DNA from 3 places in the Pseudomonas gozinkensis genome. Region 3 is predicted to be linked to each of the others. Evidence: riboswitches for the same ligand, from Rfam matches in the RefSeq annotation. Region 3 holds a riboswitch; each other region holds the start of a gene.

Region 1 (2,260 bases), 1.1 Mb from region 3:
TGACGGGCCGGTGCCGTCGGAGACTTGCAGGCTGGAGGATTCACCACAGGCGGCGAGCCCTCCGGCGAGCACGATGACGAAAACGAGCTGGGGCTTGCGCATTGCTGATCTTCCCTATAAATGCATTCTTAATCATAGAGGAGTGCACAAGCCCGATGGTTCAACCCTCAGCCGCGGGCTTCCTTGAACAGCATGGCAATGCCGGGGTGATAGTTGCCGGCTTCGCTGCGCAATTTGCGGTAGGCGTAGGGAAAGTACCAGGCGACGGCGCAGGTGTGTTCCTTTTGCAGGTCATCGACCATGTCCTGCAGCTCTTCCGGACTGGCGCTGTGCTGGGCCTTTTGCGGGGCGACGAACAGGCAGCCGAGTTTCAGGTCGCTGGCGTAGCTGATGCGCTTGGCGTCGCTGGTGATATCCGCCAGGGCCTGCGTCAGATTCAGGCTGGTGACGCGTGGCCAGCGCTGGGTGGCCTGGATGAAGGCGCGATCGTCGGCGCCGGCAATAAACAGGTCGGCGCGGGCGTTGCGCTCGCCTTCTTCGTTCTGCTTGCGGGTGGCAGTGTCGCGCAGGGTGACCAGTTCGGCCATCCATGCGGCGGCGGACAGCAGGCCAAGGTTGGCTTTCTCGTCGTGCCAGTAGGGGGTGTCGCTGTCGCCGCGTACGGCGTTGTAACGGTCGATACAGTCAAACCAGCGTTCCAGCACCGGGCGCAGGAATTCCAGCCGCGGGTTGCTGATGATCATGCCTTGCATGGTGCTCTCCCTTGTTATTGTGATGTGCTCTCTGCAGTCAAAAAGCATGGCTCTTTGATATCACTGCTGACAGTGTGGCACAAGATTGGCGTCAGTTAATTGATCGGCGGCAGTTATTCGCCGTACAAGCCCCTCTTCAATTGACGCTCCACCCCCAACCCTCTAACCTTCGCGGCTTGTTTCAGGTGCTCTGTGGCGCATGTCGACAGAGTGAAACAGGGAAGCCGGTGAGGCGGGTCTTGAAGCGAAGAACCCTCACGATCCCGGCGCTGCCCCCGCAACGGTAAATGAGTAAAAGCTGCGTCTGATGCCACTGCGTAAATGCGGGAAGGCGCGCAGCCAGGCACCAGCCGCTCATGAGCCCGGAGACCGGCCTGATCCATCCAGCGGCATCACGGTGGGCGATGCCAGGCTTGTTGCCGTCTATTCTTGTGCCTGCCCGCCGTTATCCAGCCTCAACGGAGAGCTCCCCCATGACTGATTCCCCCGAGCGCGACGAGCGCCACCTGGCGCGCATGCAGCGCAAAAAAGCCGTGATCGACGAACGCATCGCCAATTCGCCAGACGAATGCGGCCTGGTGCTGGTGCTGACCGGCAACGGCAAAGGCAAGAGCAGCTCGGCATTCGGCATGCTCGCCCGCGCCATGGGTCACGGCATGCAGTGCGGTGTGGTGCAGTTCATCAAGGGCCGCAACAGCACCGGCGAAGAGCTGTTCTTCCGCCGCTTCCCCGAGCAAGTGCGTTTTCATGTGATGGGCGAGGGCTTCACCTGGGAAACCCAGGATCGCCAGCGCGACATAGCCGCCGCCGAAGCGGCCTGGGAAGTCTCCCGCGAGCTGCTGCGCGATCCGTCGATCGGTCTGGTGGTGCTCGATGAACTGAACATCGCCCTCAAGCACGGTTACCTCGATCTGGATCAGGTGCTCAGCGATCTGCAGGCCCGTCCGCCGATGCAGCACGTGATCGTCACCGGTCGCGCCGCCAAGCCGGAAATGATCGAGATGGGCGACACCGTCACCGAGATGGGCATGATCAAGCACGCCTTCCAGGCCGGCATCAAAGCGCAGAAAGGCGTCGAACTTTGAATCAACCACGTCACTGCCCGGCGGTACTGATCGCCGCGCCGGCTTCCGGTCAGGGCAAGACCACCGTCACCGCTGCGCTGGCCCGTTTGCATCGCAATCAGGGGCGCAAGGTTCGCGTGTTCAAGTGCGGCCCGGACTTTCTCGACCCGATGATCCTCGAGCGCGCCAGCGGTGCGCCGGTCTATCAACTGGACATGTGGATGGTCGGCGAGCAGGAAAGTCGACGCCTGTTGTGGGAAGCCGCCGCCGAAGCCGATCTGATCCTGATCGAGGGTGTGATGGGCCTGTTCGACGGCACGCCGTCGAGCGCCGATCTGGCGCGGCATTTCGGCGTACCGGTGCTCGGTGTGATCGACGGCACAGCCATGGCCCAGACCTTCGGCGCACTGGCCCTGGGCCTGGCGCGCTATCAGCCGGACTTGC
Region 2 (2,260 bases), 630 kb from region 3:
ATAACGCCAATAAGCGATGCCGCCGTGCAACGAGATCAGAATGACCTTGGCATGGCGCAGCACTTCATCGACGTACAGATCGACCGACGCATGGTTCTGCACCTGCATCGGGTTGGCCAGCCGCACGCTCGGGTAATCCTCGGGCAGTTGCTGCGCGGCTTCGGCGAGCAGCGCGAGGCTGGAATCGCCGCTGCACAGGATCACCAGCTCGGCGGGGGTTTGTCCAAGGTCGGCAATGTTGTCATCCGACACGAAACCGCCGGGCTGGGTCCTGAGCAGGTGCATGGCTTAAACGCTGAGCGCGGCGCGCAGTTGCGCTTCGAGCTGGGCGGCATCCAGTTCCTGACCGATCAACACCAGACGCGTCACACGCGCTTCATCGGCGCCCCACTGACGGTCGAAGTGTTTGTCGAAACGCGTGCCCACGCCCTGGATCAGCAGACGCATCGGCTTGTTCGGGATTGCCGCGAAACCTTTGACCCGCAGAATGCCGTGCTGCACCACCAGTTGCGTCAGTGCGTCGAGCAACAGGCTTTCGTCGGCTTGTGGCAGTTCGATGGAGATCGAGTCGAAAGCGTCGTGATCGTGGTCGTCGTGATCGTCATCGCCTTCACCGTGGTGGTGATCGTGATGGCTGTGGCGGCTGTCGATGTGTTCTTCGGAACCGGCACCCAGACCAATCAGCACGTCCAGCGGCAGACGACCGTTGCTGGCTTCGATGATTTTCACCGCCGGCGGCAGCTCTTCGGCGACTTCCAGGCGCACGCGAGCGAGGTCTTCAGGGCTGGTCTGGTCGGCCTTGTTGAGGATCACCAGGTCGGCGCTGGCCAGTTGGTCGGCGAACAGCTCGTGCAGCGGCGATTCGTGGTCCAGGTTCGGGTCGAGTTTGCGCTGGGCATCGACCTGATCCGGGAACGCGGCGAAAGTGCCGGCGGCCACGGCCGGGCTGTCGACCACGGTGATCACGGCGTCAACGGTGCAGGCGCTGCGGATTTCCGGCCACTGGAAGGCTTGCACCAGTGGTTTTGGCAGGGCCAGGCCCGAGGTTTCGATCAGGATGTGGTCGAGGTCGCCGCGACGGGCCACCAGTTCGCGCATCACCGGGAAGAACTCTTCCTGAACCGTGCAGCACAGGCAGCCGTTGGCCAGTTCGTAGACACGACCGGTGGCTTCTTCTTCGGTACAGCCGATGGTGCATTGCTTGAGGATTTCACCGTCGATGCCCAGCTCGCCGAACTCGTTGACGATCACCGCGATGCGGCGGCCTTGCGCGTTGTCGAGCATGTGCCGCAGCAAGGTGGTTTTGCCCGAGCCGAGGAAGCCGGTGACGATGGTGACGGGGAGTTTGGCCAGTGTTTTCATCGGATGCCCTTTGGCAAGGTGGCGGGCATACGGGACGAGACCGGCACGCAAGTGCGTGCCTGGAGAGTTCGCCACCGGATCACCCCGCCCGGTTGAAAGTGAGAATCTGTGACGAGGCAGGTCTCCTGGCTGACGGTGTTCGGGCCTTGGCCCGGTATTCGCTGCGCCTTCCCGCTGGCTCTGGATTGAGTTGGCAGTGGCGTGGCAGCGAACAGCACCGTTCACAGTTGCGGGGGCAGCCGCGGCTTGGACCGCGTTCCCTTCTTAGCTTCGGCGTGGGCCGAAGAACCTCGAAAGCGCAAGGCTACGCATGGGTTCGTGATGGGTCAATGGCCGTTGTTTTTTGGTTTTGGGTTTTGTGAGCATATCCGTTGCTGCGGTAACGGCTTCCTAGGGTTCCGCCCTGACGGCGGGTCACTTTTGACAAACGCCCGGAATGCCGGCCCAGCCAAAAGTAACCAAAAAGTCTACGCCCCGGCGTACGGCACTTCGCTTAGGCTCAGTGTTCCCTCGCTACGGTGTCCATCAGGGGGCATCGCCTACGGTTTGCTTCGCTGCACCTCCTCTCGATGTATGCGGCTTCGCCGCACGGCGCTGCGCGCCTACCCCCTGATGAACACCTCCGCTCGGCCTGCCGAAGGGGCAAAAAATCAAAAGCCAGAGCCAGAGCCAGAGCAAAGGCCAGATCAAGAGCCCCTCACCCTAGCCCTCCCGAAACGTCGGACCGCCCGTAGGGAGAGGGAACCGACCGAGTTGATTGGGAGAGTTGCGCCGACTTGCGATACCGCGTTGAACTCAGACTTTGAAAAGCACAGAAATCGGCTCCCTCTCCTCGGGGAGAGGGCTGGGGTGAGGGGTAAGCCCACCACAAAACCAAAGCCGAACACGCCCCGCCCCC
Region 3 (2,260 bases):
GCCCTGCTCACCGCTTCCCTGCTGCTGGCCCTGAGTGTTCCGGCCCATGCCGACGTGACGCCCTTCCCTGCCTCGTTCCGCACTCAGGACATCGCCGTGGATGGCGCAAAAATCCACACGCGCATCGGCGGCAAAGGCCCGGCGGTGGTGCTGTTGCATGGTTTTGGCGACACCGGTGACATGTGGGCGCCGCTGGCGGCGGATCTGGCGAAGGATCACACCGTGGTGGTGCCGGATTTGCGGGGCATGGGCCTGTCGTCGATCCCGGCCGATGGTTACGACAAGAAGACCCAGGCCGGTGATATTCGCGCGGTGCTGGCTTCGCTGGGCATCGAGCATTCGGTGGTGATCGGCCACGACATCGGCACCATGGTCGCCTTCGCCTACGCCTCGCGGTATCCGCAGCAGACCGATCGCCTGGTGGTGATGGACGCGCCCGTTCCGGGGATTCCGCCGTGGAATGATATCGTGCGCTCGCCGATGCTCTGGCATTTCGATTTCGGTGGACCGGATGCAGAACGGCTGGTGGCCGGGCGTGAGCGCATCTACCTCGACCGCTTCTGGAACGAGTTCGCCGGCGACCCGAAAAAGGTCGACGAAGCCACCCGCCAGCACTACGCCAGACTCTACGCCCGGCCCGGCGCCATGCACGCGGCGTTCGCCCAGTTCCGCGCAATCCGCCAGGACGCGGTGGACAACGAGGCGTCGATGAAGACCAAACTGAAGATGCCGGTGCTGGCGATCGGCGGCGAGAAGTCCTTCGGCAACAACGAAGCCATCGTGATGCGCAATGCCGCCGACAACGTCACCGAACTGGTGGTTGCCGGCGCGGGGCATTGGCTGATGGAGGAAGCGCCCGTCGAAACCACTCAAGCGATTCGCAGGTTTATCGCGCAGTAACCTGAAAAGAGCCCTCGTCATCCTCGACACGTGCGGGTAGTTGACGCACGCCCACCCGAATGTTCAGATGCCGCCCTGTTTCAGGTGTCCCATGCCGCCGTGCATGGGGTGAAACGGGAAACCGGTACGTTCTTTTCGAACAAGTCCGGTGCTGCCCCCGCAACGGTAGGCGCGTGATGCTTTCGACACACCACTGTGGCCAGACGGCCATGGGAAGGTGAAAGCGTCCATACGCGCGAGCCCGGAGACCGGCCTGAGATGTCTGTTTGGCAAAATCCTGCGGTGGGCGGGCATGGGCCGGTGTCGGCGTGTGCGCGATGCCTTCTCCTGCATGCTCTTCTGCGAAGATCCTTTCGAGAAGACAATGATCAAACCTTTCAACTCTCCGGCTCCATCCCTGTTGTTCGGCTGCCTGTTCAGCCCCCTGTTGCTGGCGGATGACACGCCGCTCGAACTCCATCAGCAAATCGTTTCCGCGCCGTCCGTGGAGTCCACCACCGTGGCCGACATGGCGCAATTCGGCAGCAAGGTCGAGATCGTCACCCGCGAGCAGATCGAGCGCGCCGGCCCCAGCGCCGATGTCAGCCGCGTAATGCAGATGTTCATTCCCGGCCTGTACGTCGCGCCGAAAAACGGCCCGTTCGACTACGGCACTTATTCCCTGTTGGGCGGGCGCAACGACGACACGCTGATCCTGCTCGACGGCGTGCGCCTGAACAATCGCCTGTACGGCGGTTTGTACCTGGACACGCTGCCGGCCAACGCTATCGAGCGCATCGAAGTGCTCAAGGGTGGGCAGAGCCTGTTGTTCGGCACCCAAGCGGTGTCGGGGGTGATCAATATCGTCACCCGCAGCCCGCAGAGCCGCAAAGCGTCCGGCGAAGTGAACATGGGTCTCGACACCTTCGGCGGAACCACCGGCGATGCGCGGGTCGAGAATATTTTCAGCAACGGTTTCGGCGATCTGGGTTTGCTGGCCTACGTCAGCCATAACGTCTCGGACGGCTATCAGCCGTTTCGCAATCGCGACCTGAAAAACGTCACCGAGAAGAAACGCGCCTATGAAGTCACGACCTTCGGCGGCAAGGCGATTCAGTCGTTCGGCGATGACAAACGCCTGGAGCTGTTCTACCAATACGCTGACGCCAACCTCGATTTCGCCCGCCCGGTCGACAACCACAAGACCACCAACGACCGCATCCAGCAGATCGCCACGGCGACCTTCGAGCAGACTATCAACGAGCGCCTGAGCTACTTCGTCAAAGGTCATATCAACGACTGGGACACTCGCTACACGCGCATCAACAACACCGCCAACGGCGGCACCAGAACCATCAACCACAACGACTATTGGGGCTTC

Evidence for each region. Region 3 has a riboswitch for cobalamin ahead of IHQ43_RS13315 (TonB-dependent receptor plug domain-containing protein). Riboswitches for the same ligand answer to the same signal wherever they lie in the genome.
Region 1: it holds a riboswitch for cobalamin, as region 3 does, so the genes downstream of both, cobO (cob(I)yrinic acid a,c-diamide adenosyltransferase) here and IHQ43_RS13315 (TonB-dependent receptor plug domain-containing protein) in region 3, are expected to answer to the same signal.
Region 2: it holds a riboswitch for cobalamin, as region 3 does, so the genes downstream of both, cobW (cobalamin biosynthesis protein CobW) here and IHQ43_RS13315 (TonB-dependent receptor plug domain-containing protein) in region 3, are expected to answer to the same signal.

The regions. Positions count from the first base shown of each region.
Region 1 covers NZ_CP062253.1:1,899,972-1,902,231, forward strand. The annotation lists gene IHQ43_RS08575 (PQQ-dependent sugar dehydrogenase) at 1-102, opposite strand, end outside; gene IHQ43_RS08580 (hypothetical protein) at 168-752, opposite strand; cobalamin riboswitch at 919-1,144, shown strand; gene cobO (cob(I)yrinic acid a,c-diamide adenosyltransferase) at 1,226-1,837, shown strand; gene IHQ43_RS08590 (cobyrinic acid a,c-diamide synthase CobB) at 1,834-2,260, shown strand, end outside.
Region 2 covers NZ_CP062253.1:3,626,056-3,628,315, forward strand. The annotation lists gene cobN (cobaltochelatase subunit CobN) at 1-285, opposite strand, end outside; gene cobW (cobalamin biosynthesis protein CobW) at 289-1,362, opposite strand; cobalamin riboswitch at 1,461-1,670, opposite strand.
Region 3 covers NZ_CP062253.1:2,995,451-2,997,710, reverse strand. The annotation lists gene IHQ43_RS13320 (alpha/beta fold hydrolase) at 1-900, shown strand, start outside; cobalamin riboswitch at 966-1,171, shown strand; gene IHQ43_RS13315 (TonB-dependent receptor plug domain-containing protein) at 1,265-2,260, shown strand, end outside.